2 regions of the Arthrobacter sp. CAN_A214 genome follow, and region 1 is predicted to be linked to the other one. Evidence: predicted binding sites of a transcription regulator. Region 1 holds the regulator's gene; the other holds the start of a gene.

Region 1 (16,008 bases):
GTTCCCACGAGCGAGGCGAGGAAGTCGACCGCCGCCGTCGTCCCCGCCATCGTCTCGTAGGGCAGTGTGCCGAATTCGAAGCGCTCCGGCACCATGTCGGTGGACGGTAGCAGCTTGTCCGGGTGAAGGGTCTCCAACAGGGCGGGCGCCGCCGCAAGGACACCGCAGTGCGGGCCCAGGAACTTGTACGGCGAGCAGACGAAGAAATCGGCGCCCAGCGCGGGCAGGTCGACACTGGCGTGGGCCGCGTAGTGGACGCCGTCCACATAGAGGAGGGCGCCGGCATCGTGCACCAGGCGAGCGATCGCGGGGATGTCAGGCATGGTGCCGAGGAGGTTCGACGCCGCCGTCACGGCCACCAGCCGGGTCCGGTTCCCGAGTGCGGCGCGGAGGTCGTCCATGCTCAGTTCGGCGGTGTCCGGGTCGAAACCGACCCAGCGCACGCCGGCTCCCCGCCGTTCGGCTGCCTGGACCCAGGGGCGGATGTTGCTATCGTGATCGAGCCGGGTGACCACCACCTCATCGCCGGGGCCCCACTCAGCGGCGAGGAGGCGAGCGAAATCGTAGGTGAGCTGGGTGGCACTGCGGCCGTAGACGATGCCGAGCGGGTCAGCGTTGAGGAAGTCGGCCAAAGCCGCTCGGAATTCCCGCACCGTCCGGTCGGCGTTCCTTTCCGACGCTACGCTGGCGCCGCGGTTCGACAGCGGGCCGGTCAGCGTCTCGGCTATGGCCTGCCCCACGACCCGGGGTGTCTGGGTGCCCCCCGGCCCGTCGAAGTGCGCAATACCCGAGGACAACGAGGGGAACTGGGAACGGAGGCTCTCAACATCGAGGGACATGGCGTCCTTTCGGTCGGCGGACTGGCGTGGCTTCAGCCTAGTGCTTCGGGGTCAACTGATCCGTTGCGCCCGCGCCGAGGCATACAGGCACACCGTCGCTGCCGTGCCGACATTGAGGCTTTCGGCGCGTCCGTAGATGGGCACCGCCACGCGGTGGTCGGCTCCTTCCAGCACGGCGTCGGGGAGCCCCTGCGCCTCATTGCCGAACAGCCACGCCGTGGGTGCTTCGAGGCGCGCACCGGCGTCCGCCTCGTCATCCGCATCGGGGGACGACCGCGCGCCGAGCCGCCGACGCGCACCCGCGTCCTGCAGCGTATCGAGGTCGACGTCGCCGTGGCCGTCGGCAGCGAGCACCGCAATGCCCTGCCTTTTCAGTTCGGCCAGCAGGGTGTCCAGCTCGGCTCCGAGCACCACCGGGAGGTGGAACAGCGAACCGACCGTGGAGCGGACGGTCTTGGGGTTGTACAGGTCCACGCTGGAGGATGTGAGCACGACGGCGTCGGCACCGGCCGAGTCGGCGGCGCGCAGTATCGTCCCGGCGTTGCCGGGGTCCCTCACCTCGACCATCACGGCGACCAGCCGGGGCCTGCCGGCGAACACCTGATCAAGAGGAACGTCGATGAAGGAACAGACCGCAATCACACCCTGCGGCGTCACGGTCGATGACATGGCCGCGAGGACCTCATCGGTGACCGGCCGCGGGTCCGGTTCTCCGGCGAATTCCGGATGCCTCTTGAGGCAGTCCGCGGTGAGGAACAGGTCCTCCACGACGGGTGGTCCGCCCGCAGCCATCCGCTCCATGTGCAGCGCCAGGGCCTCGCGGACGGCTTGCGGGCCCTCTGCGAGGAAGCGGCCCTGCCTTAAACGCGACGGACGCCCCGCAAGGCGCGCAACCTCCTTCACCCGATCGGCTCGGGGGTTGGACATCAGCGCCTGGGGGCGTCCATCGGTATTCATGAATCTCGAGGCTGCTGCCGGTCGGAACCGGCCGTCAACCTAGGCCTTCGCCGGAGCCTTCGAAGCACGGGGGGCCTTGACGGCGGCGGCTTCGGTGGCGACAGGGGCGGAGGTGTCCGCGGGCAGCGCGTTCCTGGCGATCTGCACGAGCGCGGCGAAAGCGGCACCGTCGGTCACTGCGAGGTCGGCAAGCATACGGCGGTCGACCTGGATCTCAGCGGCCTTCAGACCCTGGATCAGGCGGTTGTAGGTGAGTCCGTTGGCGCGGGACGCAGCGTTGATGCGCTGGATCCACAGGCGGCGGAAGTCGCCCTTGCGCTTGCGGCGGTCGCCGTAGCTGTACACGAACGAGTGCAGCAGCTGCTCTTTGGCCTTGCGGTACAGGCGTGACCGCTGTCCGCGATAGCCCTTGGCGCGCTCGAGGATAACCCGGCGCTTCTTGTGGGCGTTGACCGCCCTTTTCACACGTGCCACGTGCGTACTCCTTCAGTAGATCTTCCGGCACAGCCCTGACGGCTGCAGCTCCCGCCCGCGAACGGGTGCGGAGCTTCTCCGGAGTGGTTGGTTGAGTGTTAGATGCCCAGCATCTTTTTGATGACCTTGGTGTCGGCCTTCGAAACGATCTTGTCGCTGGCCAGTCGGCGCGTCAGCGTGGAGGACTTGTGCTCCAGGTAGTGACGGCGGTTGGCCTGCTGGCGCTTGAGCTTTCCGCTGCCGGTCAGCTTGAAGCGCTTCTTGACGCCACTGTGGGTCTTCATCTTCGGCATGGGAACCGATCTCCTTTTGATAGCCGTGGGTAATTACCTACGGGCGGCACCCGGGGGCGCCTGCTGTTTTTCTTGCTTGCCGGGAGTACCGAAAGGTACTGAGCGCCTACTCGGTGCTTCCTGGCTTGGGCCCGCTTGACTCGCTCTTTGTCGGAGCCGTCCTGCCGGCAGGTCTTGGGGTCGCGACCGGCTTGCCGGCCGACCCGGGTTTAGGGGCTGCGCCCGGTTTCGGAGCGGCAACAGGCTTCGGTGCCGCTACCGGCTTGGCCGGCGCAGCTGCTGCTGCAGCGGGCTTCACGGCCGCCGGCTTCGAGGCAGCAACCGGCCTTGAGGCGGCAGGCCGCACCGGCGCGGTCCGGGTTACGGGTGCCTTCGGTGCCGATGCGACGGGTGCCGACGGCGCAGTCCGTGCAGCAGGTGCCTTCGGCGCGGACGCTGCGGGCTTCTCTTCGGCCTGCGCGGGAGCAGGTTCCGAAGAAAGGGTCGGCTCTTCGGACGGGGTTGCCTGCCCGATGGCCGAGTCGTCCGGTGCGGCATTCGCCGAACCTGCAGCTGACCCGTCGGCGTCGTTCACCGATTCGGCATCCACCGGCGTCGCGACGGTCGTTTCCTCGGCCGCACTTTCACTGCCCGTGATGGAATAGCCCTCGGGAAGCAGGTCCGCGAGGCTCTGGGTCAGGGGAGCTCCACTGTCACCGGACAGATCCACGCGGCCCGTACCCGACTTGGCAGCCTCATTCGCGGCCTTCGCGTCCGCTCGCTGCGTGGCACGGCGGGCTTCGGCCTTCGCCTCCGCCTTGTTCTTGACCGGACCGATCACCATCACCATGTTGCGGCCGTCGATCCGGGGGGATGACTCGACCACTCCCACTTCCGCCACATCTTCGGCGAACCGCTGGAGCAGGCGGATACCCATTTCAGGGCGCTGCTGCTCGCGGCCACGGAACTGGATCATGGCCTTGACCTTGTCGCCGGCTCCCAGGAAGCGGAGAGCGTGTCCGCGCTTCGTTTCGTAGTCATGGGTGTCGATCTTGAGGCGGAAACGGATTTCCTTGAGGATCGTATTGGTCTGGTTCTTTCTCGCCTCACGTGCCTTTACCGCGGCTTCGTACTTGTACTTACCAAAATCCATGAGTTTTGCCACCGGAGGCTTGGCCTGCGGTGCTACCTCGACAAGATCCAGGTCGGACTCGGCGGCAAGTCGGAGTGCGTCCTCGATACGGACAATTCCTACCTGTTCGCCGGCAGGTCCGACCAACCGCACCTCTGAAACGCGGATACGATCATTGATTCTTGGCTCGCTAATGTGTAACTCCTGTTGGTCCTGAAACTGATAACCGCCTGAAAATGAAGAAGGCCCCCAATTGCATGCGCAATCGAAGGCCTCGAGAATCAGTGCGGTAGTACGTGTTCGCCGATGAATGCAACCGGCATCTCACTTAGAACTGCACCAACCTGACCCGGCTACCTGCAATGCTTGGGGAAGCACCAGGAAAATCGCGGGTGGGAGAGGACTCCGCTTGCATACTGGCCGCGAGAATTCATTCCGTCCGGCGTTTCCTTGGAAGCTCCATCAGGCATGAGGGTAACGGTGACCAGTCGGTCTGTGACAAGCTTACCAGTATGAGCCCCGCAGACAGCAATCCCTCGCAACCCGCCGCCGGAAACCACTCCGGCCCGAGCGACAACTCTCCCACCCGCCGTAGTTTCGCGGACGAGGCCGGCCAGGTCGAGGACTCCGAGGAGGGGGTGCGACGGCATATGCGCGACATCGCCGAGGTTGCCGCCGTCGAGGTGATCACCACCTCCGCCGTCCACCTGATGAGCGCGGCCGCAGTGAAGTGCGGTCTTGCTGCCGGGGAGGACGCCGAAGAGTTGAAGGACTTGGATGAGGCCCGCAAGCTCATCACCGCGCTTGCCGGTTTCGTTACCGCCGCCGCCCCGGAGATCGGCAGCCAGCACGCGGGGCCATTGCGCGATGGCCTCCGTTCCCTGCAGCTGGCCTTCCGTGAAGCATCGATCATTCCCGATGCCCCTGGACAGGGTCCGGGTGAGAAGTACACCGGGCCGGTGAACTGACCCGCTGACACCGCCTGGGAGTACAGGGCGGCGTCAGCGGGAGTTCAGCACCCGCCGGCGCCGTACTTTCTGGGCAGCGATACCGCCCACGCCGAGAACTGCGGCAACCACCCCCACTGCGGTGAAGCCGCCCCACGGCCCGGTGACGTCGATCAGGACGCCGGCAAGCGGTGCACCCATCGCGACGCCGGAGGTCAGTGCGGATCCGTACCAGCCCATCGCTTCTCCCCGGCGGTCCTCCGTCACCAGGTCGGCGACTTTCTCGGAAGCTGCGGAGAGTACCGGTGCGCACAGGAGGCCGGGCAGGATCGAGAGCAGGCTCAGCGCCAGGGTGTCCTGCGCAAAACCCATGGGAATGGTCAGCACGCCCATGCCCAGCAGCAGGAGCAGGGGCGATACGGGCCGGCGGAGGGCACCGTAGACGAGTCCGCCGACGACCGATGCGGCGCACCATGCGAAGAAGACCAGTCCCAACTCCCCCGCCTTGCCGCTCTGCTCAAGGGTGGCCACGATGCCGACCTCCGTACCCGCCAGGACAAGCCCCGCTCCCGCGGCCACCATCATGACCACCGCGACCGGCACGGTGAGCCAGGCAAAGGAGCTGCGAAGCTTTCCACCGACGGCGAGCGGGAACCTCCGGGTAAGACGTTGGTCCGGCATGCGCCCGGCCAGCAGTTCGGCTCCGGCCTCGGCCACTCCTCCCGGTGCGGACGCGACGACTGCCTCTGCCGTTAGGACGCCGTCCTCCGATGGAGTCGGTGCCGGCAGTGCTCCGGGCTGGCCACTCCGGGTGGGTGGATTGAACCACATCAGGAAGAGCCCGGCGAGCGCAGTGGCGAACCCGATCAGGGTGAGCCCGAACACCGTCGATACCTGTGTTGCCAGCACCACGCCCACTGCCGGTCCCACCATGAAGATCACTTCGGTGCTGATTGCATCCAGTGTGAAGGCGGTCCGACGGGAGTCGCCGCTGACGAGCACGCCGAGGGACTGGCGCACCACCGAGAATGCGGGAAGGGTGAAGAGCCCGCCCACCAGCGCGGCGACCAGCAGCCATTCGTACGGTAGCCGCGGTGCGATGGACCAGATGAGGGCCTCGGCGATGATCGAGGGGACCAGCGCCCTCCTCAGGCCAACACTGTCGATGCGGCGGCCCCGCCAGGGAGCTCCGATCGCGATGCCGATCGTTACCAGTGCGGCAACGGCCCCGGCGGCAGCGTAGCCGCGGTCGAGGGTCTGAACCACGTGGAGGGTCAGGAGGACACCGGCCGCGGAGTGGGGGAAACGTGCGATCATGCCGACGATCAGCAGCCTGCGGACGGGCACGATCCGCAGGAGCTCGCGGTAGACGGCGAAATTCACTGGTTGTTCTTTCTGGGCGGATCTGGAAGGTCAACGGGTGAGTTTTACCTCGAGTGAGTCGACACCCTCGACGAACCCGCGGTCCGTCTGGAGCGCCGATCGGAACCGACGGACGAGCGCGTCGACCTCACCGGGGGAAAGATCCGGCACGAGCCTGAGGTCCATGCGAAGCTCCGGTCCGGCTCCGCCGCCGAGGGCAAGCCTACCGTCCGCGGAGAGCGCCGGGACGCCCGACCCCAGCCCCAGGCGTACCTCGAGGATGCTGTCCTCCTGTCCGCTGATGGCCGCGACGATCTCCACCAGCCGTTCGTCCCGGTAGGACGGGACCCAGGCGAGCTGCTGTGCCAATGCCCACACCGCGGGTCTGCGCACCACAAAGGTGAACGGGGACCCCGGGTCGACTACCAGGAGCTCGGCCTCTTCGGCTACCGCAGCCAGTGCCGCGCGGGGCGTATACGCCGCCACGGGGCGGGCACCCGGGTGCCAGGCGACCAGGCCTGCCGCAGTGCTGAAAACAGGGAGCGCCGTTCGGCCATCCGGCGCCTTGAGTGTCACCAGGGCCATGTCGGCCTCCTGGTCCGCCACGCCCCCACGCACCCCCTCGACCGCCAACGTCACCTCGGCGACGATGGGAATGAATACCCGTGCCGACGCCAGCGCGCTGACCACGGATTCCTCCTGCGGCACCGTGCCGGAACTCCGGTCGAACAACCCCTCGATGGCGGTGGTGTAGCCGGTGTCGGCCCGCCCGTCGTCGTCGTCGAAGTTGTGCAACGGGTTCCCCTGGCCGGCGAGGTCCCGACCGGCCCACGGCCGTCCGGCGGAGTCCGCCAAATTACCGGCCAGTGCAGCCTCTATATGGGCCGGGAGCTTCCTTGCTGTCACCCCAGGGATTCCGGGTGGCCCGCTACGTCGAGCGCCTCCGGGAGGGTGAACGCCCCGGCGTAGAGTGCCTTGCCGACGATGGCACCCTCCAGTCCCCGGGGAACCAGCCGGCGGAGCGCTGCCAGGTCATCAAGGCTTGAGATACCGCCGGATGCGACAACGGGCCGTGAGGTCCTGGCGAGGACCTGCTCCAGGAGTTCGATGTTGGGTCCGCGCAGGGTGCCGTCCTTGGTGACATCGGTGACAACATATCGGGCGCACCCGGCGTCCTCGAGTCGCTGCAGGACCTCCCACAGGTCGCCGCCGTCTTCGGTCCAGCCGCGAGCGGCAAGCGTAGTTCCACGGACGTCGAGTCCGACGGCGATCGCGTCACCGTAGCGGGCGATCGCGCGTGCCGTCCACTCGGGGTTCTCGAGTGCCGCAGTTCCGAGGTTGACCCGCTCGGCGCCGAGTTCGAGGGCCGCATCCAGGGAGGCATCATCCCGGATCCCGCCGGACAGCTCCACCTTGATGTCGAGCTTTCGAACAACCTTCTCCAGGAGGTCGCGGTTCGAACCGCGACCGAAGGCGGCGTCGAGGTCCACGAGATGCACCCACTCGGCGCCGTCCTTCTGCCAGGCCATCGCCGCGTCGAGCGGATCGCCGTAGTCGGTCTCACTGCCCGCTTCCCCCTGCACGAGGCGCACGGCCTGGCCGTCCGCCACGTCGACGGCGGGAAGAAGTTCCAGGATGGGGGTCTCGGTGAACGGGCTCATGCTCTACTTTCAGCTTGGCGAATGGTGATCGGGTAGCACTGCGGTATGAAGGGAGACGCGTCGGATTCAAGGAAGGGTGAGCAGGTAGGCGGCCACCAGCGACATCGCCGCAAGAACCCAGAAGCTGATGATCAGGAGTTTCGGGAGACCCTGGCTGCGGAAGGACAGCGCTCCGCCGATCAGGAGTCCGGCCAGGCCCATCATCACGATGCTCCACATTGCTACCGTAGACCGCCGATCCAGTTCCGCAGCAACTGCGCCCCGGCATCGCCCGACTTCTCAGGGTGAAACTGGGTTGCGCTCAGCGGACCGTTCTCGACAGCCGCGATGAAGGGCCCCCCGTGGGCGGACCAGGTGACCAGCGGAGGCTTCATGGCGGGCTGGGTGACATCGAACTTCCAGTCCTGCACGCCGTAGGAGTGCACGAAGTAGAAGCGCTCATCCGCGATGCCATCGAACAGGACGGATCCTTCCGGGGCCGACACGGTGTTCCATCCCATGTGCGGCACGACATCGGCCTTCAGCCGCTCCACGGTGCCCGGCCATTCCCCCATGCCCGGAACCCTTGTATCGTGTTCGACGCTGTCCTCGAAAAGGACCTGCAGCCCAACGCAGATTCCGAGGACCGCGCGCCCGCCGGCCACCCGCCGGCCGATCATGCGCAGGGCATCGACCTCTTTCAGCCCCTTCATAACGGTTTCGAACGCGCCCACCCCTGGGACGAGGAGGCCGTCGGCCTCGAGCACGTCCGCCGGCTTGGCACTGAGGGTCACCTCCGCGCCCACATGCTCCAGTGCGCGCACGACTGATCGGACGTTGCCCGACCCGTAGTCGAGCACCGTGATGCGGCGCGCGCTCACAGCGCTCCCTTGGTGGAGGGGATACCATTGACCCGCGGATCCGGTTCAACTGCCGCCCGGAGGGCCCGTGCCAGGGCCTTGAACTGGGCTTCGACGATGTGGTGCGGGTCGCGGCCGGCCACCAGTGTCACGTGGAGGCAGATCTGCGCGTGCAGCGCGATCGCCTCGAACACGTGCCGGGTCAGCGAACCGGTGAAGTGCCCGCCGATCAGGTGGTATTCCTGGCCGGCGGGTTCCCCGCCGTGCACGAGGAAGGGCCTGCCCGAGATATCGACGACGGCGTTCGCCAGCGCCTCGTCGAGTGGAACGGTCGCCTCCCCGAACCGGCGAATGCCGGCCTTCGTTCCCAACGCTTCACGCAACGCTTCGCCGAGGGCGATTGCGGTGTCCTCGACGGTGTGGTGGACATCTATGTGGGTGTCTCCGGTTGATTTCACCGTCATGTCGATGAGTGAGTGCTTCGCCAGTGCAGTCAGCATGTGGTCGTAGAACGGCACCGTGGTACTGATCTCCGACTCCCCGGTCCCGTCGAGATCGATTTCGACGAGCACGCTGGATTCGCTGGTGGTGCGCTCGATCCGCGCAGTGCGGCCGGCGGAAATCTCCACGGTCATGGCGGTCCTTCGGTAGGTTGGGTGCTGCACCCAGGTCGGGGGCGATCGGGCCGCCCTCTTTGGTACCAGTCTAGGAGACAGTCCTTACAGGAGGGTGCGGAGGGTGTCGAGGAACACTGTGGTCTCCGACTCAGTGCCGGCCGTCACCCGGAGGTGGCCTTCGATGCCGACGTCGCGGATCAGGACCCCTGCGTCGAGCAGCCCGCTCCACACAGCACGGGGATCGTCCAGGCCGCCGAAGAAGACGAAGTTCGCATCCGAGGGAGCCGGTGACAGTCCCAGTTCCCGCAATTCGGCCACGATGCGGTCGCGCTGTGCCTTGATGGCCTCGACGTTGGCGAGCAGGGTGTCGGAGTGGGTCAGGGCGGCGTTGGCTGCCGCCTGGGTGATCGCGGAAAGGTGGTACGGAAGCCGAACCAGGCGAAGCGCATCGGCGATTTCGGGCGCGGCCGCGAGGTAGCCGAGCCGCGCTCCGGCCAACGCGAAGGCCTTACTCATGGTGCGGGACACGATGAGGCGCTCCCTGCCGGGCAGGAGCGTCAGCGCGCTGCTGGTACCCGACGTCGCGAACTCGCCGTAGGCCTCGTCGACGATGATGATGGCCCGCTCCTTCTCCCCCGCCTCGTAGGCTGCCTCGACGACGTCGAGGCCGAGCGCCGTACCGGTGGGGTTGTTGGGTGAACAGAGGAATACGATGTTCGCCCGTGACTCGCGGACGTGCCGGGCGGTGTCGGATGCGGTCATCTCGAACGCCGCGCGCCGTCCGGCCGTGACGTACCGGGTGTCCGTACTGCTGGCCAGGAGCGGGTACATGGAGTACGTCGGAGGGAACCCGAGGGCTGTCCGCCCCGGGCCGCCGAACGCCTGAAGGATCTGCTGGAGCACCTCGTTCGAACCGTTGGCTGCCCAGATCTGATCCGGGGTAATGCCATGGCCGAGATAGGCCGCCAGATTGACACGCAGCTCCGTGAACTCCCGGTCCGGGTACCGGTTGAGCCCGCGAGTAGCTACTTCCACGGCCGCGACGATCGCTGCGGAGACGTCCGCCGGAACGCCGTGCGTGTTCTCGTTCACATTGAGGAGGATCGGCACATCGATCTGCGGCGCCCCGTACGGGAGGAGCCCTACGAGATTGTTCCTCAGCGGGAGATGGGCAAGTGCCTCTTCACGGTCCGTCACCCTGCAAGTTTAATCGATGGGCGGGCCGTCCGGAGAATTGGACCATCCGGCCACGCTTGCGGAGTCCACTCTCCGAACCGGTGTTCCCCAGCGAATCGGCTATCAGCCGCCGACCGGCACCGCGAGGGATTGACCTGCCTGGACCACCGAGGATTTGAGGCCGTTGAGTTCAACCAGCTCAGCCACGAACTCACGGGGATCGCGGTCCGGCGCAAACTCTCCGGCAAGCCCCCACAGGGTCTCCCCCTGGCCCACACTGACGTTGATGGTTTCAGTAGGTGCTGGCTCGCTGTCCATCGCCTTGGCCTGGGAGGTGAGCGAAACCCCGAATATCAGAACCAACGCCACGAGCAGAACCGTGGGAAGGCCCACCAGCACAAGCCGCCCACGCCGTGTCAGATGAATCGGGGCGGACTTCGTACTCGGCGAAGGCCGGTCCGCCACCACTTCACGGAGCGCGTCGTTCGAACGATTGCCGTCGACGAGCGGAGTGCTGGTCCTGACGATGGTGAGTGCTGCCATGGCTGTACCTCTTTCGGATCTTCGAATCGGTCGGACGGCACTGAATCGTGAATTAGAACACGTATTCGATTTTCTTCCTGCTTATTTTTAGCACCTGCGAACGAGCTTTGTCGAGACTCACTCGAACATATGTTTGAAATCACGCCGCGGGTGTTCTAGCGTTGACATCGAAGCAGGATGCAGAGTGGATACCCGGTGGACTTGCTGCTTTCCACATCACCACCCGCCACCGACAAAACAGGCCGGCGGCGTCTGATGAACCGGACACGGGGCACCAAGGAGAGGACGACCGGTGGCAGAGCACGAGGCGGCAGAGCATGGAGTTTCCGGCCCCACGCTGAAGGAGGTTCCGGCAGCAGAGGGCGGCGCTGTCAGCGCAGGGCGGGGGCGCCCACGGGGCCGTGCGGTCGGCAAGGGACTGACCGACCGGCAGAAGACGATTCTCGAGACGATCCAGCGGTCGATCGGTTCGAACGGGTATCCGCCCTCGATGCGAGAGATCGGCGACGTCGTCGGCCTGGCGAGCCTGTCAAGCGTCACGCACCAGTTGGCCCAACTCGAGCGCCTTGGCTATATCCGCCGCGATCCGAAGCGCCCGAGGGCCATGGAGATCCTTCTTCCACTGACGCTGACCGACGCCACGGAGCCCGAGAATCCGGATTTCCCAGCAGGGACGGGGAGCCTGCATCGGGGTGCCGTCGACACCGCGATGGTGCCGCTCGTCGGCCGCATCGCAGCCGGTGGGCCCATTCTCGCCGACCAGGTGGTCGAAGAAATCCTGCCCCTCCCCCGCCAACTGGTGGGCCACGGCGAACTGTTCATGCTGAAAATCTCGGGTGACTCGATGATCGATGCCGCCATCTGCGATGGCGACTGGGTGGTGGTCCGCCGGCAGCAGAGCGCCCTCAACGGCGACATCGTCGCCGCGCTGCTCGACGACGAGGCGACGGTGAAGACGTTCCGCCAGCGTGACGGTCACACCTGGCTGCTGCCGCAGAACACCCGCTACGAACCCATCCTTGGCGACCATGCGAGCATCATGGGCAAAGTCGTCTCGGTGCTGAGGGCCCTCTAGCCCACCCGGGCGTCCGGCGCGGGAGCAGCGAGCCGCTCAAGGATTCCGAGAGCGATCGCCCGGTCCGTCGTTGTCCAGAAGGGCGGCAGCGCTGCACGGAGGAATCCCCCGTAGCGGGCATTCGCGAGCCGTGAATCGAGCACCGCCACCATACCCCGGTCACCCGACGCCCGGATCAGGCGCCCTGCGCCCTGGGCGAGGCGGACAGCGGCATGGGTCGCTGACACACTCATGAAGCCATTGCCACCCGCACGCGCGACGGCGCGGGTCCTCGCCGTCATCAGCGGGTCGTCAGGACGTGGGAATGGAATCCGGTCGATCACCACGAGCCGGCAGGCATTGCCCGGCACGTCGACGCCCTGCCAGAGGGACAGGGTGCCGAACAGACAGGTGTCCGGTTCCTCCGAGAATTGCCGCACGAGGGATGACAGGGATGATTCGCCCTGACAGAGGATCTCGAAACCCACCTTCGGCCTCAGCGCCTCGGCTGCCTCCTCGGCTGCACGCTTCGAGGAGAAGAGCCCCAGCGCGCCTCCCCGTGAGGCAGTGAGAAGGGCCTCGAGTTCCGCCAACTGGGCACCTGAGGTGCCGCGCTCCGGTTTCGGGAGATCCTTCGCAACATACAGCACCCCCTGGCGGGGGTAATCGAAGGGGCTGCCGACGTCCACTCCGGTCCAGGCCGGCGCGCCGTCACCAGCAAGGCCGAGCGACCCGGCGACGGGGCCGAATTCCGCGCCGATCGCAAGGGTAGCCGACGTGAGGATCACAGTATGATCCGCGAACAGACCCTCGCGCAGCCTGCCGGCCACGGAGAGCGGAGCGACGTTCAGGGTAGCCGGAGCACTGTCGTCGGGAATTCCATAGCCGGAACCCGGAGTGAAGGAACTGGCGCGCGAAGCCCACACCACCTCGTTCGACGTAGAGGCGGCGAGGATCCGCTCGCACAGATCGAAGATGAGGGTCAATCGCGCGCGCGCCATTTGCCGGCCGCCGTCGGCGTCGCCGGTTTTGCCGTCGGTCTTCGTGTCCGACAGGGCAGCACGGCAGGCACTCCGCACCTGGTCCAGCGACTGTTCGACCGCCTCGGGCAGCCCTCCGGGCAGCAGGCCCGATGGAAGAAGCTCGGCGGCGGCCTCGAAAGCACTTCCCGCACTGTCCAGTACACCTGTTCCGATGGAGGCGTGCCGCCGCAGCGCGGTCGACGCCGCGCTGATCATCGCCGGGGCGAGCTGCCCCGACACCGCACCTGTCACGCGGTCGTGAAGCTCGTGCGCTTCGTCGATGACGACGACGTCGTACTCCGGGAGGACGGCGAGGCCCTCGAACGCACTGATCGCCAGCATCGCATGGTTGGTGATGATGATGTCCGCGTCCGCAGCGGCTCCCCGCGCTTTCTCGCTGAAGCACTCCTCCGCAGCAGGACAGCGCTGGGCGCCAAGGCACTCCATGCTGCTGACGGAGACCTGGCGCCACGCACGGTCGCTGACACCGGGAAGAAGTTCGTCCCGGTCGCCGGTGTCGGTTTCCTCGGCCCATTCCCGCACGCGGACCACCTCCTTCCCGAGCGCGCTGGAAGGCGACGCGGCGAAGGAGCCGGGTGCCGGGTGCGGAGCGGCATCCTCCCCGAGGCTGAAGAGCGCATCCGGGACGTCGTCCTCGGGGAACCCGCCGCCGACCTTGTGTTTGCAGAGGTAGTTCGCCCTGCCCTTGAGGAGGGCGACGTCGACCGGCCGCGGAAGATGCTCACCGACCGATTCGAGAAGGCGCGGAAGATCCCGGCCGACGATTTGCGCCTGGAGTGCGAGCGTCGCTGTGGACACCACCGACGGCCGCTCGCTTTCCATGGCATGGGCGATGAGCGGTACGAGGTAGGCCAGTGACTTACCGGTTCCCGTCCCGGCCTGCACCAGAAGATGGCTGCCGGTGGCGATGGCCTCACTGACCTGGCGAACCATCTTCTGCTGCCCGGTACGGCTTTCGCCACCCATGGCCACGACGGCGGCATCGAGCAGTGTCAGGGCGTCGGGCCCCTCACTCATGCCGGAGATACGGTTCCAGTTCCGCAGCGAGGGCCTCCCGGACCATGACGTCGAGCCGGGTGCCCTCGCCGACATGCTCCAATCCGAGGATCTCGGCGTCCTCCTGATGGAGCCGGCTGAGAACTTCGCCGTGCTCGTAGGGCACCAGGAGTTCCATCCGAACCCCTGGGCGGGGAATTGCCTCGCTGATCAGATTGCGAAGCTCATCGAGCCCGGCGCCTGTCCGGGCGGAAACCACGACATTGCGGGGTTCACGCTGGCGCAGGCGTTCGATGACGAAGGGGTCGGCCGCATCGGCCTTGTTGAGCACGATGATCTCGGGAATGTCACGCGCCTCGACCTCGGTCATCACGGCGCGGACCGCTGCAATCTGGCCTTCGGGGTCGGGATGGGAGGCATCGACTACATGCAGGATGAGATCGGAATCGGCAACTTCCTCCAGCGTGGAACGGAACGCCTCGACGAGCTGGGTCGGAAGCGACCGCACGAATCCCACGGTGTCGGCCAGTGTGTAACCGATGCCGTCGGCCGTTTCGGCCCTCCGTACTGTGGGATCGAGGGTTGCAAAAAGCGCGTTCTCCACGAGGACGCCCGCATCGGTGAGCCGGTTGAGCAGCGATGACTTTCCGGCGTTGGTGTAGCCGGCGATAGCCACCGAGGGGACCTGGTTCCGCCGGCGGTTCGATCGCTTGGTGTCCCGTGCAGGCTTCATCCCCGCGATCTCCCGGCGGAGTTTCGCCATGCGCGTGCGGATCTTCCGCCGGTCGAGCTCGATCTTCGTCTCGCCCGGGCCACGCGAACCCATGCCAGCGCTTGCGCTGCCGACCTGGCCGCCGGCCTGGCGGGACATGGACTCACCCCAGCCGCGAAGGCGAGGGAGGAGGTACTCGAGCTGGGCGAGTTCCACCTGGGCCTTGCCCTCCCGGGACTTCGCATGCTGGGCGAAGATGTCGAGGATCAGGGCGGTCCGGTCAATGACTTTGACCTTCACGATGTCCTCGAGTCCTCGCCGCTGGGAAGGGGACAGTTCGCTGTCCACGATGACCGTGTCGGCACCCGTCGCCGTGACGATGTCCTTCAGTTCCTGTGCTTTACCCGAGCCGAGGAAGGTTGCGGGATCCGGCTTGAGCCTGCGCTGAACCATTCCATCAAGAACTTCCGATCCTGCGGTCTCAGCCAGGGCGGCAAGCTCCTGCAGGGAGTTTTCAGCGTCCTGCGCCGTCCCCTCCGTCCACAGGCCGGCAAGCACCACCCGCTCCAGCCGCAGCTGTCGGTATTCGACCTCGGTGACGTCCTCGAGCTCCGTCGAGAGCCCGGCCACCCGGCGTAGCGCACGGCGCTCCGCGAGATCCTGCTGGTCGCCGTCGAAGGAGAACCGTTCATCGGCCTCCTCAGAAATCGCCTGGGCCCGAGAGCGCCACGTGCGCTCATGAGGAGACGAGGCGGTTTCCTGTCCCTGCCCGCCCGAGGACTTTGCCGAAGCTGCCTCGTCATGTGCGAGGATTCGGTCGATAACGGCCTGGATCTCTTCCGGTCCCATGTCGGCACCGGTGGATCCTCCGGAGTTCGTGGTCATATTCTCCCTTGTAACAGTGGACTTCAATTCTAGTTCCCTTCCGCCGTTCCGTTCCAGCACTTCACTCTGCGCGGAACCGCAGCATCCTCTTCCGTGGGGGCGGGCGGTTTCACCCCCCGTGCCGGGAGGGAGGCGCTGTCGGCACTAGGCTTCTGCCATGGACTCCCAGCATTACTTCACCGCCAAGCCCGCAGGACCGGAGGTGCGCCGCCCACTCTCCGTCGTCCTCGATGGACAGCGCAGGGAACTGGTGACATCGTCCGGTTTGTTCAGCCCCGACGGCGTCGACAAGGGTACGGCCATTCTGTTGGATGCCGTACCTCGGCCGTCGGGAGCCCGGCTCCTGGACATCGGTTGCGGCTGGGGTGCGCTCGCGCTGAGCATGGCTCTCAAGGCGCCGGCGGCAGCTGTCTACGCAGTGGACGTCAATGAGCGCTGCCTCGCACTCACCCGCGACAATGCCGCGAGGCTCGGGCTGCCGAACGTCCACGTCAGCACG
Region 2 (16,008 bases), on a different contig from region 1:
GGGTTTCACGGCCGACATCGGCATTGCCGAGCGCGCGGAGCGGCTTGTCACAGTCCTTGTTGCCACCGGCCTCACCGGTCTCGGCCTGCCGGTCGGGTTCCTGCTGACCGTGCTCATCCTCCTGGCGTTGGCAAGCCTCGTGACTGTTTTCCAACGGGTGGCAACCGTACGGCGGCAGGCGCTCGCGCCGAACAGCGCCTGAGCGTTCCGCCCGGCGCGAAGGTGGGGTTCAGCGCGACGTGCCCCGGGCGTATCATGGATTGTTATCCTTTATCTACTTTTTAGGGGCAAGTTGTGTCCAGCGTTGAAGAGAACTCGACAGCCACGGTCCAGACCGGCGGTAACCGGGTCAAGCGCGGAATGGCAGAGATGCTGAAGGGCGGCGTCATCATGGACGTCGTCACCGCGGAGCAGGCCCGTATCGCCGAAGATGCCGGCGCAGTGGCAGTCATGGCGCTTGAGCGGGTTCCCGCTGACATCCGGGCGCAGGGCGGCGTCTCGCGGATGAGCGATCCCGACATGATCGACAGCATTATCGCGTCGGTCTCCATTCCGGTGATGGCCAAGGCCCGTATCGGGCATTTCGTCGAGGCGCAGGTTCTGCAGTCACTCGGTGTGGACTACATCGACGAATCCGAGGTCCTTACTCCCGCCGATTTCTCCAACCACATCGACAAGTGGAAATTCACCGTTCCCTTCGTCTGTGGCGCAACCAACCTCGGAGAAGCCCTCCGACGCCTCAACGAGGGTGCCGCGATGATCCGCTCGAAGGGCGAGGCCGGTACGGGAGACGTTTCCAATGCCACCATGCACATGCGGAAGATCCGCTCGGAGATCAACCGGTTGTCCTCCATGGCCGACGACGAGCTCTACGTCGCGGCGAAAGAGCTCCAGGCACCATACGAACTGGTCAAGGAAGTGGCGAAGGCCGGCAAGCTGCCCGTAGTGCTCTTCACCGCCGGTGGTATCGCCACCCCTGCCGACGCAGCCATGATGATGCAGCTCGGCGCTGACGGCGTGTTCGTGGGCTCCGGTATCTTCAAGTCCGGCAACCCTGCCGAGCGGGCCAACGCGATCGTCCAGGCGACCACGTTCCACGATGACCCCGACATGATCGCCAAGGTCTCGCGGGGCCTCGGCGAGGCGATGGTGGGCATCAACGTCGATGAACTCCCGCAGCCCCACCGCCTGGCGGAGCGCGGCTGGTAATAGCTGGTTCGCGGGCCACAAAACGTCTCTGCAAACGTCGGAAGCGCCGGTTCCCACCGGCGCTTCCGTCGTTTGCGCCGTTCATCGACCAACCGTTCCTCAGCCAGCCGATGTGCCGACGAGGCACAGCTAGAGCGTCAGCCAATGCGTCCTTCCGCGCCCCACCAGGCTGAACCCGCGCTGCGAATACAACGCGAAGCCCTCCGGCGTCGCGTTGAGCGCAAGGTGGCGGGCCCCTGCCTCTTCGGCGGCCCGCGCTGACCGGCTGAGCAGTGCGGTGCCGAATCCCCGGCGCTGGTATTCGGGAAGCACTTCCATGTTGAAAATGCCGCCCAGGCCTTCCAGCCCGTGCATACCGGACGGGTAGAAAGAATAGGCGGCGCCGGAGATCCCCTCGCTGGTGCGGATCTCCGCGTGCCAGGCCTGCCTCGGCTGCCCGTTCACCACGCGCAGCTCCCGCGCGAGCGGTCCCCGGTACTCTGCCACCGCGGTAGTCAGACGCGCCGCTCCGGCGTCGTACGACGCCGGAGCGGCGACCGGCGCCGCCATCCACCACGGCTGCCACCCCGGTTCGAATCCCAGCCCCGCGAGGCCGGCGCTGTCGACGGATCCGTTGAGCCAGACGCCGACCGTGGCGGCACCGAGACGCGCCCCCTCGGCAAGTGCGGGACGCACGCCGGCCGCCGAGATCCGCTCCGGAAACATCAGCATCAGCTCGCGGCGCGCTGGAAGCCAGGCCCAGGTACTACCGTGCGTCGAAAAGGTCTTTCCCCCGGTGGCGTTCGCCAGTGCCGCGAACCAGGCGGTCTGCAGGCGCTGGCACTGGGCGATGGTCACCATGGGAGGCTCCGGTTCAGGCTAGGCCGCGCCGCTTCAGCAACGGCGCGATGTCGGCGTCGCGCCCACGGAAGTTCCGGAACGCCTGTAGTGGATCGATACTGTTTCCCCGTGACAGGAGCTCGCGGCGAAAATGCTCGCCGTTCTCCCTGCTCAGGCCCCCCGAGGACTTGAACCACTCCACGGTGTCGGCGTCCAGTACCTCGCTCCAGATGTAGGCGTAGTACGACGCCGCATAGCCGCCGGCGAAGATGTGCTTGAAGTATCCGGTGCGGTAGCGCGGGGGAATGGGTGCATAGTCGAGGCCGGCATTCTTGAGGGCCTGCTCCTCGAAGGCCAGCGGATCCTCAATGATCGTACCCGGCGGGATCGAATGCCACGCAAGATCAAGCAGGGTCGCACCCAGGTACGCGGTGGTCTCGAAACCTTCGCCCCAGGTTCCGGCAGCAACGATCCGGTCGATCGTCTCCCTCGGAAGCGGTTCGCCGGTCTGGTGGTGACGTGCGTAGTTCCCGACGATCTCCGGCCAGAGGATCCACATCTCGTTGACCTGCGATGGGTACTCCACGAAGTCCCGGGGAACGCTCGTGCCGGAGAACGTCGGGTACGTGACGTCGGAAAACAGGCCGTGGAGGGCATGCCCGAATTCGTGGAAGGCCGTGGTGACCTGGTCGAAGGTCAACAGGGTCGGCTCACCCGGAGCGGGCTTCGAAATGTTCAGGTTGTTGACCACGACGGCGCGGGTGCCGTTCAGTGCGGACTGCTCCACGAAGGAGTTCATCCAGGCGCCCCCGTTCTTGGTATCCCTCGTGTAATAGTCGCCGAGGAAGAGTCCGAGGCCGCGGCCGTCTTCCTCGAACACTTCCCAGATGCGCACTTCCGGGTGGTAGCCGATGAGATCCGTGCGTTCAGTGAACGTCAGCCCGTACAGCTTGTTCGCGGCATAGAAGATGCCGTCCTGCAGCACGCGCTCGAGCTCGAAGTAGGGACGCAGCCCCCCAAGGTCCACGTCGTACTTCCGGGAACGGACCTTCGCCGAGTAGAAGTCCCAGTCCCATGCCTCGATCGAATGACCTGCTTCGGCCTCCAGTTCGGTCGCCTCAGCACGCGCATTGCGCAGCGCCGGAACGGCCAGCTCGCGCATCCGGTCCAGAATTGCATCGAGAGAAGGCGCCGTCTGGTTGTCGGTCGCGGAAGCCGCATGGTTCTCGAAACCGAGCAGCGCCGCCCGCTCCGCGCGCAGGGTCGCCATGCGCGCAGCAAGCTCCAGCGTGTTCAGGTCTCCGGGTTTGAAGCCGCGGTGAACGGATGCGTCGTGCAGCCGACGCCGGACCTCCCTGTTCGTCAGGTTCTCGAGAGCAGGCTGCGCTGTCGGGAGAATCAGCGTCAACAGGAACTTACCCGGGTGTCCCGCTGCTTCGGCGGCACCCGCGGCGGACGAGATGTCATCCGCCGAGAGACCATCCAGATCCTCGGCCGCGTCGAGCAGGAGCGCTGACGCGTTGGTGTCCTTCAGCAGGCGCTGCTGATAGTCGGTGCTCAACCCGGACAGTTCGGTATTCAGTTCGCGCAGCCGCGTCTGGGCGGCGTCGTCGAGCATGGCGCCCGCGCGCACGAAGCTCCGGCGGTACTCCTCGACAAGGCGCTCGGACTCGGCGTCGAGCCCGTCCACGGACACCGCGCTGAGGCGCTGGAAGAGCTCCCGGTTCAGGAAGATGTTGTCCTGGTGGGCGGCGTAGCGTGGAGCGATCCCGGTCTCGAGTTCCTGGATCGAGGCAGTCGAGTGTGCCGAGGACCGATTGTAGAAGGCGCCGGCAGCACGGTCGAGTACCTGTCCGGCCCGTTCGAATGCCAGCACGGTGTTGTCGAAGGTTGCCGCGTCCGGGTTGGCTGTAATTGCCCGGATTTCCTCGAGGTGCGCTGCGAATCCTGCCTCGAATGCGGGAAGGTAGTGCTCATCGAGGATGTCCTCGAAGGGTGGCAGTTGGTAGGGGAGGGTGCTCGGGGAGAAGAAAGGGTTGCTCATAGTAACCAACTTTTGCACGTTCCCGCGCTTCCGGGGGCGAAGGCGTGCGGTGCTTGGTATCTCGGTTGGGGTAGTGGGATGCCCGGCATAGGGTCGGGTGCAGGTCCTATGGCCGGAGTCGGGTCGGAACGAAGGAGAGTCGGAAATGGAATTCCAAGAGGTCATGGAGGGGTTCGGCAAAGCCGTCGACGCGGCGGGGGTGGTGGCCATCGTGATCGGCGCGGCGGTGGCGACGCTGCTTGCGGCGATGGCACTGCTCCGGAGGGGTGCGGGAAACGACGTCTATGAGCAGTACCGCCGCCGCTTGGGGCGATCGATCCTCCTCGGCCTCGAGTTGCTCGTGGCTGCCGACATCATCCGGACGGTCGCGGTGACACCGACGTTCGAGTCGGTGGGCGTACTTGCGCTGATCGTGCTGATCCGGACGTTCCTCAGCTTCTCCCTGGAACTCGAGATCACCGGGCGGTGGCCCTGGCAGAAGCAGCCCACCACGCCCCCGGCGCTGAACACCCCCTAGCGAAGCGCATCGCCCCCGGAGCGAGCACGAATAGTTCCTGGCTCGTGCCCGAGCGTGGCTGCGTCAGCGTCAGCGTGGGCGGGTGGCGGCGTGCCGGCGTGCCGCTTCGGCGAGGGAATCGTCGATCACGCCAGGATCGAAGGAGCCGAATTTTCGCTCGACCGCCTTGCGGATGAGGAAGTCCGCGATCGCAGGATTTTTGGGCAGCAGGGAGCCATGAAGGTAACTCGCGACGATGTTCCGGTAGCGGGCACCCTCATGCTCGTCGGTGGCATTGTTACCCTCACCCTTCGTCACCGTGGCGAGCGGCGCGAGCTCAGGACCGAGGAAGGTCTGCCCGCTGTGGTTCTCGTAGCCGTGGATGTCGCCGAACTCCGGGCTGGTGGCAACGACGTTGCCGATCAGCCGCTTCTCACCGCCGTGGGTTTCAAGGTCCAGGACCCCGATACCGGGAATCACGCTGCCGTTCTGAGTCCGGAAGAAGTTCCCGAACAGCTGGTACAGCCCGCAGATGAGCAGCATGGGCAGGTTCTCCTCGGCAAGCCCCCTCAAGGTCGGCGCAAGAGCCTGCAGGTCCTCCTGGATGACCAGTTGCCCGCTGTCCTGCCCGCCGCCGCCAATGATGAGGTCGACGTCGGAGGGGAACGGATCCCCTGCATTGTGCTCGAGGATCTCGGGCGTGTAGCCGTGCCAGCTGAGGCGCTGCTTGAGCACCAGCACGTTGCCCCAGTCGCCGTAGATGTTCATCTCCCGTGGGTACAGCTGGAGGACCCGGATGGTGCCCTTGGTGTTCGCAGTGCCGTTCGGCATCAGGAAACCACCTCGACCTTCGTGATTTTGGACAGCTCGCGCCGGACGGCGAGCATAGCGGTGTAGGTGCAGAAAATCCTCTTCGGCGAATCCTTGCTGCCCGAGATGAACTCCCGCAGCGCGGCTGGGAGGTCGGGTTCGACGGCGCGGACCGGAACGTCGTCGTACTTGAGCCGGAGTGCCATGTCATACGCACGCACCCCGCTGACGACCTCCACGCCGTCGAGGCCCAGCGAGTCGAAGTCCACGTCCCACAGCCAGGACATGTCCCGCCCGTCGGCATAGTTGTCGTTGATGGCGATCATCGTGGCGCACCCCGCCGGGTCGAACGATTTGAGCCCGAGCCGGAACCCGCTGGGGTTCTTCACGAGAACCAGCTCGAGGGCCTGACCGTCCACGACCAGGCTCTCGCCGCGGCCGAACGCGGGCTCCACCGCGGATAGGGACGCGATGAGCGCGTCCTGCTTCACGGCTGCTCCGAGGACGGCGCGGGCCGTCGCGAGTGCCGCAGCGGCGTTGAAGATGTTGTAGACCCCCCGCAATCGCAGGTCGGCGTGCACCGTCCCGCCGGCTACGGAGCCGGCAGCTGAGATTTCAGGAGCGGCGTCGTTCAGGAGGAAGACCGCGGAATTGCCGTCCACTTTCTCCAGCACGACGTCGGCGGGCAGCGCTGAAGCCGGCGCGGTGCCCGCTGCTCCCCGCAGTTCGTCGTCGTTCGGGAAGGTGCTGCGGAGCGAGGCATCGAGACCGAAATACACGACGTCCGCGACGGTGACCGAGGCGGCGATACCGGCCACCCGCGGATCTTCGCGGTTGAGGACGACCGTCCCGGTGGTCGCCAGGGCGATGGTTTCGAGGAGGCGGGTGGTGGCGTCGATCTCGCCGAAACGGTCCAGCTGGTCGCGCAGCACGTTGAGCAGCAGGGAATAGCGCGGTGGAACGAGCCGGACGAAGTGCACGGCATGCGCCTCGTCGAGTTCGAGGACGGCGATGTCCGCGTCGAGGCGGCCGCGCCAGTCCACCTCCCCGAGCAGGGCGGCGGCCACTCCCCGCGTGAAGTTGCTGCCCGTCCGGTTGGTGAAGACCTTCAGTCCCTGTCCCTGGAGCAGCTCGACCACCATTTTCGTCGTCGTCGTTTTGCCGTTGGTTCCGCTGACCACCACCACGCCGTGCTTCAACCCGGTCAGGGCCCGGCCCATGAAGCCGGGGTCGAGTCGCTCGACGACCAGGCCGGGTAGTGCCGAGCCGCCGCCCCGCAGCTTCGAGGCGCGGCGCACCGCTTTTCCGACCAGCACGCTCAAGGGATTCATGCCATTAACGCTAGCGCAGACACTGCCGGCTCAGGTGCAGGAACGGCTGGAGCGGCACCCGGTGCCGACCCGGGATCGTTCGGGATTCGGTGCTGCACCTAGAATTGCGTGATGACTTCTACAGCTTCCGGCCGGCCGCGCGTGCGGATTGGGGTTCTCGCACTGCAGGGCGATGTGCGTGAGCACATCCGCACTGTCGAGGCGTTGGGCGGCGAAGCGGGTCCCGTGCGCCGGGCAAGCGAACTCGACGGCATCGACGGCCTGATCATTCCCGGCGGCGAATCGACCACCATCGACAAGCTCACGCGCACCTTCCAGCTGGCGTCGCCGCTTCGGGACCTGATCGGCAACGGCTTCCCTGTATACGGTTCCTGTGCCGGCATGATCCTGCTGTCCGGCAGCATTGCCGATCCGTCCCTGGACCGGAACGGCAATCCCCAGCAGACGCTCGGAGGACTCGACATGGTGGTACGCCGCAACGCCTTCGGGCGGCAGCGGGAATCGTTCGAGACGGAGTTGCGGTTCGAGGGGCTCGCCGCTGCGGGAGGCGCAGCCCAGGACGACCCGGTGCATGCCGCCTTCATCCGTGCGCCGTGGGTGGAAAGCGTGGGGGAATCGGTCCGGGTCCTGGCCGAGGTGCCGGCGGCACGTACGCCGCAGCCCGGGCCGGGGAGCCGCCATGCGCCCGGGACACGGCGCGACGACGGATCCGGGGGCGGCCAGGCTGCGGAGCCGGAGGCACCGCCGGTCGCTAGGATTGTCGCAGTGCGGTCGGGAAACCTGCTCGCCACCAGTTTCCATCCCGAAGTCACGGGAGAGCAGCGGGTCCACGAACTGTTTATTCGGATGATCAGAGGAGAAGCGTAAGCATGTCGGGCCACTCTAAATGGGCAACAACCAAGCACAAGAAGGCTGCAATCGACGCCAAGCGCGCCAAGTCCTTCGCGAAGCTGATCAAGAACATCGAGGTGGCGGCCAAGGCCGGCGGAGCCGATCTGGCCGGCAACCCCGGGCTCGAACTCGCGGTGTCGAAGGCCAAGAAGACCTCGGTGCCCATCGACAACATCAACCGGGCCGTCAAACGCGGTGCGGGCCTCCTCGGCGAGACCGTCGACTACCAGACCATCATGTACGAGGCGCGCGGCCCCCAGGGATCGGCCCTGCTCATCGAGTGCCTGACGGACAACAAGAACCGGGCAGCATCCGAGGTGCGCCTCGGCATCACCCGCAACGGGGGCAGCGTCGCCGATCCCGGTTCAGTGGCCTACCTCTTCACACGCAAGGGCGTGGTGACGCTCCCCAAGAACGGACTGAGCGAGGACGAGGTGCTGATGGCGGTCCTCGATGCCGGGGCCGATGAGGTCAAGGAGTCCAGCGAGAGCTTTGAGATAGTTTCCGAACCGCAGGACCTCCGGGCGGTGGTGGCCGCCCTGGAGGAGAACGGCATCGAGTACGAAACCGATGAAGCCGAGTTCGTTCCGTCGATGCAGGTTGAGCTCGACGCCGACGGCGCACGGAAATTCCTCAAGCTCGTCGATGCCCTCGAAGAGCTCGACGATGTCCAGAACGTGTACTCGAATGCGCATCTGCCTGAGCAGGTCCTGGCCGAGCTGGAGAACGACGATTAGCGAACCCTCCAGCTGCCCGGTGGGACGCCGGTGACCCTCCGGGTCATGGGCGTCGATCCGGGTTTGACCCGCTGCGGCCTGGCCGTGGTCGACGTCGAACCCAACCGGCACTCGACGCTCGTCGCGGTCGGGGTGGTGGGAACCGAGGCCGGCCGCAGCCTTGACCAGCGGCTCCTCGTGATTTCGGAGGCCGTGGAGGCCTGGCTCGATCTTCACCAGCCGCAGGTACTCGCCGTCGAGCGCGTGTTCAGTCAACTCAACGTGAGCACGGTGATGGGCACTGCGCAGGCTTCCGGCGTCGTCATAGTCGCTGCGGCACGGCGCGGAATTCCCGTCGCCCTGCACACCCCTACCGAGGTGAAGGCCGCGGTGACCGGAAACGGGCAGTCGGACAAGGTGGCAGTGACCAAGATGGTCACCAAGATCCTCCGCCTCGACACGCCGCCCCGGCCGGCGGACGCAGCCGACGCCCTCGCCCTCGCCATCACCCATGCGTGGCGCAGGGGAGTAGGCCTGGCTGCAGCGGGCGCGGCGGTGGGCGCGGGAAGCGCGACGCCGGCGCAGCGGCTGTGGGCCGAGGCTGAGGCGAAGGCACGGCGCGGCAGGTGAATCGGCCACGGTTGCTGGGGCGGGTGTCGGTACCCTGCGGGTCTCAGCCGCCGATACCGTAGCATAATAGAAACTATGTTCGGACTCTGCTTCGAACAAGCCCACCCACCACTGTCTTGGAGCTTCTCGAATGATCAGTTTCCTCCGCGGAACCGTCGCGTCCGTGGGCCTGCACTCGGCAGTTCTCGACGTGAACGGGTTCGGCATGCAGGTCCAGGCCACGCCGCAGACACTGGCCTCGCTCCGGACGGGGGAGCAGGCCAACGTCTTCACCGCCATGATCGTGCGCGAGGACTCCATGACGCTGTTCGGATTCGAGAGCGCCGAGCAGCGGGAGGTCTTCGAGACGCTGCTGGCCATCAGTGGCGTGGGCCCACGGCTTGCCCTCGCCGTCCTTGCCGTCCATACACCTGAAGCAGTGCGGATCGCCGCAACGGCCGGTGATGACAAGGCTTTCAGCAGGGTTCCGGGAATCGGGCCCAAAGGAGCTCGGCGTATCGTGCTGGAGCTCGCCGGCAAGCTCGTGCCGCTTGACGGCCCGGGAGCTCCGAAGCAGACCTGGCAGGGCCAGGTCCTCACCGCGATGATGGGCCTCGGCTGGTCGGAGAAGGACGCCGGCGCGGCCATCGACGCCGCCACGAAGGAATCACCGGAAATTGCCGCAACGGGCGACGTCGGCCAGATACTCAAGCTGACCCTCCGCCGCCTCGGCCAGGACGGCGGACGCAGTTCGACCCGTGCGAGGGTGGGCTGATGGCCTCGCAGCAGCCGGAGGAGGCACCACTGGTCTCGCCGGGCTCGGATCCGGAGGACCGGGCTGTTGAGGCCGCCCTCCGCCCGAAGAACCTCGATGACTTCGTGGGACAGCAGCGTGTGCGCAAGCAGCTGTCCCTGGTCCTCGAAGCCTCACGCATGAGGGGGCGCAGCGCCGACCACGTCCTGCTCTCGGGTCCTCCGGGACTCGGCAAGACCACTCTGGCACTGATCATCGCGGCTGAAATGAATGCACCGCTTCGCATCAGCTCAGGCCCCGCCATCCAGCATGCCGGCGACCTCGCAGCGATTCTCTCCTCGCTCACGGAGGGCGAGGTGCTGTTCCTCGACGAGATCCACCGCATGTCCCGGCCGGCCGAAGAGATGCTGTACATGGCCATGGAGGACTTCCGTGTGGACATCGTGGTGGGCAAGGGGCCCGGAGCCACGGCGATACCCCTGGACCTGCCGCCGTTCACGCTCGTGGGAGCCACCACGCGGGCAGGGCTGTTGCCCGGGCCGCTGCGTGACCGTTTCGGCTTCACCGGGCACCTCGAGTTCTACTCGACCGACGAACTCGAACTGGTTCTCAGGCGCTCAGCCATGCTCATGGACATGAGGGTCAACTCCGCTGCCTTCGCCGAAATCGCGAGCCGGTCACGCGGCACCCCCCGCATCGCCAACCGACTGTTGCGTCGCGTCCGCGACTGGGCGCTGGTGCACGGTGTGGACCTGGTCGACGCGCGGTGTGCAGGGTCGGCGCTCGACATGTACGAGGTGGACGCGAAGGGCCTCGACCGGCTCGACCGGGCCGTGCTCACCGCGCTCATCACGAAATTCGGGGGCGGTCCGGTGGGCCTTTCGACGCTCGCCATCGCAGTGGGTGAAGAGCCGGAAACCGTGGAAACCGTTGCGGAGCCCTACCTGGTCCGTGAGGGCATGCTCGGGCGAACTCCCCGCGGCAGGATTGCGACGGCGGCCGCGTGGAAGCACCTGGGCTGGGTGATGCCGCCGACCGTCGCAGCCGCCATGCCGGAGGACCTGTTCTCGGTTGAGCAGGAGGATTTGCCGCTGGATGATTGGTCCCTGCCCGAGTCCTGACAGGGAAGCCGGAGCCTTTCCCTTTACACTGGGATGAAACGCAGTGAAGCACGGTCCCAGCACCGCTGCACGCGCTGCCCCGGTAACAGGATTGGAACTTTTTCGTGCTCGCAAATGTAGTAGCCCAAACAGGCGATGCCGCCGCCGAACAGCCCTTCGATGTCTTCGGCCTGCTGCTTCCGCTCGCCTTGGCTTTCCTCATCTTCACCATGTTCCGCCGCCAGCGCAAGGCGCAGAAGCAGGTGAAGGATATGCGGACGCAGATGGAACCGGGCACCGAGGTCATGACGCAGTTCGGCCTGTACGGGACTATTCTCTCGATCGACCAGGAGAACAACAAGGCCGTCCTTGAGCTGTCCCCCGGAAACACGGCGACAGTCCACACGCAGGCCCTCAGCAAGGTCGTCACCCAGGAAGCGCCGGTGACGGAGGAGGAAGCCGCGGCCGCCGGGTCCACCCAGGTTCCCGACGATGCGTCCTCCCTCGTCGGGGAGCCCCACCGCGACGTCGAGCCGCAACGGGACGTCGAGACACACCGCGGCGTCGAGTCGCACCGCGACGGCCCGGCGGCGACCGAGACTCCCGAAGAGGCTGCCGACCGCATCCGCCGTGAAAACGACTGGAACAAAGACAAATAGCATCGCTGCAGGTTCTCGGCGTTAGCCCGGGTCCGCACCGTTCGGTCCGGCGCTTATTCCCCGCCGACTCCTAGAAAGACGATCCACCATGCCACGCACCGCCCCCGGCACGGCAGCCAAACGAACCCTTGTTTGGCTGGGCGTACTCCTTGCACTCCTCGCGACCCTGCTGGGAGCGGGATCCTACTGGAGCAGCGCCAGTTGGTCCCCCCGCCTCGCTCTCGACCTCGAGGGCGGCACGCAGATGATCCTGGCGCCGCGGGTTCAGGGCGGAGCTGAGATCACCGCCGAACAGCTGGATCAGGCGGTGGAGATCATCCGCCAGCGCGTCGACGGCAGCGGCGTTGCCGAGGCGGAAATCAGCACGCAGTCGGGCCAGAACGTGATCGTTTCCCTTCCCGGCACGCCCGACGCCGAGACTCGCGACCTCATCCAGGCATCAGCGCAGATGGAGTTCCGTCCCGTGCTCTTCGGCGGTCCGGGTCAGGCTCCAGCCGCTGAAACGCCGACACCCGAGGACCAGCTCCAGGCTCCCACGGGGGAACCGGCCGACGCGAGTGATCCCAACTGGATCACTCCGGAGATCTTCAAGGAATTCGAGGCGACGAACTGCCTTGACCCTGCGGCCCTCGAGCCCCCCGAAGAACCGGCTCCGGCGGACCAGCCGATGGTGGCGTGTGAGCCCGACACCCAGGGCAAGTACATCCTCGGGCCTGTCGAGGTTCCGGGAACCGACATCGATTCCGCGTCCTACGGCCTGCAGACGGGCAGCCAGGGACAGTCCCTGAACTCCTGGGCCGTCAACATCGACTTCAACGACGAGGGCACGAGGATGTTCCGCGAAGTGACGGAACGACTGTTCGCGATCGGTCAGGGCGATCCCCGGAACCAGTTCGCGATCGTGCTCGACGGACGTATCGTGTCCGCTCCCACCACCAACGCCGTGATTCCCGACGGCAACCCCTCGATCAGCGGAAGCTTCACCGAGGAATCGGCCGCCGCCCTCGCGGAGCAGCTGAAGTACGGCGCGCTTCCCATCAGTTTCGAGATCCAGAGCGAGCAGCAGATTTCGGCGACCCTCGGGGCCGACCAGCTGCGGCTGGGCCTGATCGCCGGCCTGATCGGTCTGGCTCTCGTCGCGGTGTATTCCCTGTTCCAGTACCGGCTGCTCGGTCTCGTCACCATTGCTTCGCTCGTCGTGGCGGGTCTGCTGACCTATCTGGCAATCTGCATCCTCGGATGGACGGAGAACTACCGGCTGTCGCTCGCCGGCGTTGCAGGCCTGATCGTGGCGATCGGCCAGACCGCCGACTCCTTCATCGTGTACTTCGAACGGATTCGGGATGAGCTCCGGGACGGCCGCGGAATGATCTCCGCCGTGGAGAACGGCTGGCGGCGAGCCAAGCGCACCGTGCTCGCCTCGAAAGCGGTGAACCTCCTCGCCGCACTCGTCCTGTACTTCGTGGCAGTCGGGAACGTGCGCGGCTTTGCGTTCACGCTGGGTCTGACGGCGATTGCCGACCTCATCGTGGTCTTCCTGTTCACCCACCCGGTGCTCCGCCTGATGGCCAGGACGAAGTTCTTCGGGGAGGGCCACGCCTGGTCCGGCCTTGATCCCAAGCGCCTCGGTGTCACCCCGCTCTACCGGGGAGCGGGACGGATCCGGCGTCCCTCGGATACCCCGCCGGTTCCTGCACGCACACGGAACAAGGCAGCCGCAGGCGAAGCCGAACGCCGATTGACCATCGCCGAACGCCGGATCGCGGAGCAGCAGAAAGCCATGGCAGGTCTTGGCCGCAACCCAGAGAACGAGGAAAACACATGAGGGTCACCAGTTTCTCCCGGTTCGGCAATGAACTCCACTCGGGCAAGCGGTCCTACCCGTTCGTAGCCAAGCGGAACCTTTGGTTCCTGATAGCCGCCATCGCGGTGCTGGTGTCGATCATCATTCCGGTGGTCAAGGGCGGGTTCAACCTCGGAATCGATTTCCGCGGCGGCTCCGAATTCACGGTTTCGGACACGCAGAACACGGAGGTGGGCGCCGGCGAGCAGGCAGTCAACGACGTCGTGCCCGATGCCGTTCCGCGCGTCACGAACATCGCTCCCGAAACGATGCGCATCCAGACGGAGCAGCTCACCGACGACCAGACGCTCGACGTGCGGGATAACCTCATCTCCGCCTATGAGGTCAGCGAGGACCAGGTCACCTCCAGCTTCGTCGGTCCGACCTGGGGTGAGGACGTCAGCCGGCAGGCTCTGATCGGACTCGTGGTCTTCATCCTGCTGGCCGCGGTCCTGATGACCATCTATTTCCGCACCTGGAAGATGTCGGTAGCGGCGATGACTGCCCTGGTGGTGGTCATGATCGTCACCGCCGGCCTCTACTCCCTGAGCGACTTCGAGGTGACGCCGTCGGCGATCATCGGATTCCTCACCATCCTGAGCTACGCGCTGTACGACACCGTGGTGGTGTTCGACAAGATCCGCGAGAACACCGAGGATCTTGACCTGTCCACCAAGCGGACCTTCGCCGAGCAGGTGAACCTCGCGGTCAACCAGACACTCGTGCGCTCGATCAACACCTCGGTAGTGGCAGTCCTGCCGGTGGCGTCGATCCTCTTCATCGGCGCTTTGCTCCTGGGTGCGGGCACGCTGCGGGATCTTTCGCTTGCACTCTTCATCGGCATCATCCTCGGAACGCTCGGCACCATCTTCATCGCGGCGCCCATGTACGCGTTCCTTCGGCTCAACGAGCCGGAAATGCGGAAGCAGGAGAAGAAGGTCCGGAACCGTCGTGTGCAGGAAGCAGAAGCTGGCAGCGCAGCGCCTGCTCTGACGGCTCACGGATCAACGGCGCACGGAGCTACTGCGCGAGGCTAAACTGGAGGAGTCCATACGCTGGACATCCTGGGATCCCGGGGGATCGGACTGCTGGAAATAAGGGGTTGTGCATGGCTGAAGCGGTGAATCCCGTCGAGAGGCCCGAGGACGGCACCGCCAATCCGTCGGGTGCGACGGCTCCGGCCGCTCTCGTGGAGCAGCCCCCGGCGGCGGCCGGTGCCGGGTCAGCCCGTAGTTCGGCAACCGGAACGGCGGCGGCCGATCCTGAAACGGCTTCCTTGGCGGCAAATGCGGACCTCGCCGTACCCGGACGCCGGGGGCGCACGCGTGCCCGGATCGCCAGGCTGGCCGGGCGGGGTTCCTCGGGGTACTCGCCGGTGCTTGAGCCGTTGTTGCGGACCGTTCGGGCGAACAACCCGAAGGAGGACCTCGACCTCATCCAGCGGGCCTACCTGGTGGCGGAGCGCAGCCATGAGGGGCAGAAACGCAAGAGCGGCGACCCGTATATCACCCACCCCGTCGCCGTGGCGACGATCCTCGCCGAGCTGGGAATGACCGGCACCACGTTGGCGGCGGCGCTGCTGCACGACACGGTGGAGGACACCTCCTACACACTCGATGAGCTGCGCCGGGACTTCGGACCCGAGGTCGCGATGCTTGTCGACGGTGTCACCAAACTCGACAAGGTCTCCTTCGGTGACGCGGCGCAGGCGGAAACGGTGCGCAAGATGGTGGTCGCGATGGCCAAGGACATCCGCGTCCTGGTCATCAAACTCGCCGACCGGCTCCACAACGCGCGGACCTGGCGTTTCGTCTCGGCGGCTTCCTCGGCGAAGAAGGCCAGGGAGACCCTCGAAATCTTTGCGCCGCTGGCGCACCGGCTCGGAATGAACACCATCAAGTGGGAGCTGGAGGACCTTTCCTTCGCCGCCCTGCACCCGAAGGTGTACGAGGAGATCGTCCGGATGGTCGGTGACCGCACGCCGGAGCGGGAAAAACACCTGAGCCTCGTGCGCAACCAGGTCGAAGAGGACCTGCGCGCGGTCAAGATCAAGGCCACGATTACCGGACGCCCCAAGCATTACTACTCGATCTATCAGAAGATGATCGTGCGGGGCAAGGACTTCGACGACATCCATGACCTGATGGGTGTCCGCGTCCTCGTGGACAGCGTGCGCGACTGCTACGCCACCCTCGGTTCGCTCCATTCGCGATGGAACCCGCTGCCAGGCCGGTTCAAGGACTACATCGCCATGCCAAAGTTCAACATGTACCAGTCACTCCACACCACGGTGATCGGTCCGGGCGGCAAACCTGTGGAGATCCAGATCCGCACGTATGACATGCATCGCCGCGCCGAGTACGGCGTCGCAGCCCACTGGAAGTACAAGAACGGCGGAGGAAAGGCGATCGAGGCGCCGGACAACGGCGACATGGGGTGGCTGCGGAGCCTGGTCGACTGGCAGCAGGAAACCTCCGATCCGGACGAGTTCCTCGATTCTCTGCGTTTCGAGATCAACGCCCGTGAAGTTTTCGTCTTCACTCCGAAAGGCGAGGTCATGGCCCTGCCTGCGGGGTCCACTCCCGTCGACTTCGCCTACGCCGTCCATACCGAGGTTGGCCACCGGACCATCGGGGCGCGCGTCAACGGGAAACTCGTACCGCTGAACAGTGAGTTGACCCATGGTGACTGGGTGGAGGTCTTCACCTCCAAGGCGGAGGGTGCGGG

Evidence for each region. The regulator LexA, encoded in region 1, represses DNA repair genes until DNA is damaged. The targets are predictions, from matches to a motif close to TCGAACANNTGTTCGA.
Region 2: ruvA (Holliday junction branch migration protein RuvA) is a predicted target of LexA. The motif match lies at 9,014-9,029, and genes of this name have one in related genera.

The regions. Positions count from the first base shown of each region.
Region 1 is NZ_JADOUU010000007.1:105,257-121,264, reverse strand. It holds gene IWX65_RS08745 (cysteine desulfurase-like protein) at 1-839, opposite strand, end outside; gene IWX65_RS08740 (TrmH family RNA methyltransferase) at 891-1,796, opposite strand; gene rplT (50S ribosomal protein L20) at 1,836-2,270, opposite strand; gene rpmI (50S ribosomal protein L35) at 2,369-2,563, opposite strand; gene infC (translation initiation factor IF-3) at 2,670-3,827, opposite strand; gene IWX65_RS08720 (DUF1844 domain-containing protein) at 4,187-4,642, shown strand; gene IWX65_RS08715 (MFS transporter) at 4,676-6,004, opposite strand; gene IWX65_RS08710 (SseB family protein) at 6,035-6,889, opposite strand; gene priA (bifunctional 1-(5-phosphoribosyl)-5-((5-phosphoribosylamino)methylideneamino)imidazole-4-carboxamide isomerase/phosphoribosylanthranilate isomerase PriA) at 6,886-7,644, opposite strand; gene IWX65_RS08700 (hypothetical protein) at 7,711-7,863, opposite strand; gene hisH (imidazole glycerol phosphate synthase subunit HisH) at 7,866-8,504, opposite strand; gene hisB (imidazoleglycerol-phosphate dehydratase HisB) at 8,501-9,118, opposite strand; gene IWX65_RS08685 (histidinol-phosphate transaminase) at 9,203-10,297, opposite strand; gene IWX65_RS08680 (LysM peptidoglycan-binding domain-containing protein) at 10,400-10,819, opposite strand; gene lexA (transcriptional repressor LexA) at 11,238-11,894, shown strand; gene IWX65_RS08670 (ATP-dependent DNA helicase) at 11,891-13,933, opposite strand; gene hflX (GTPase HflX) at 13,926-15,509, opposite strand; gene IWX65_RS08660 (class I SAM-dependent methyltransferase) at 15,667-16,008, shown strand, end outside.
Region 2 is NZ_JADOUU010000012.1:55,334-71,341, reverse strand. It holds gene pgsA (phosphatidylinositol phosphate synthase) at 1-202, shown strand, start outside; gene pdxS (pyridoxal 5'-phosphate synthase lyase subunit PdxS) at 295-1,209, shown strand; gene IWX65_RS11505 (GNAT family N-acetyltransferase) at 1,339-2,049, opposite strand; gene IWX65_RS11500 (M3 family metallopeptidase) at 2,063-4,072, opposite strand; gene IWX65_RS11495 (DUF1622 domain-containing protein) at 4,218-4,589, shown strand; gene IWX65_RS11490 (type 1 glutamine amidotransferase) at 4,659-5,399, opposite strand; gene IWX65_RS11485 (MurT ligase domain-containing protein) at 5,399-6,709, opposite strand; gene pdxT (pyridoxal 5'-phosphate synthase glutaminase subunit PdxT) at 6,821-7,576, shown strand; gene IWX65_RS11475 (YebC/PmpR family DNA-binding transcriptional regulator) at 7,579-8,337, shown strand; gene ruvC (crossover junction endodeoxyribonuclease RuvC) at 8,368-8,946, shown strand; gene ruvA (Holliday junction branch migration protein RuvA) at 9,077-9,700, shown strand; gene ruvB (Holliday junction branch migration DNA helicase RuvB) at 9,700-10,800, shown strand; gene yajC (preprotein translocase subunit YajC) at 10,905-11,438, shown strand; gene secD (protein translocase subunit SecD) at 11,527-13,263, shown strand; gene secF (protein translocase subunit SecF) at 13,260-14,318, shown strand; gene IWX65_RS11440 (RelA/SpoT family protein) at 14,390-16,008, shown strand, end outside.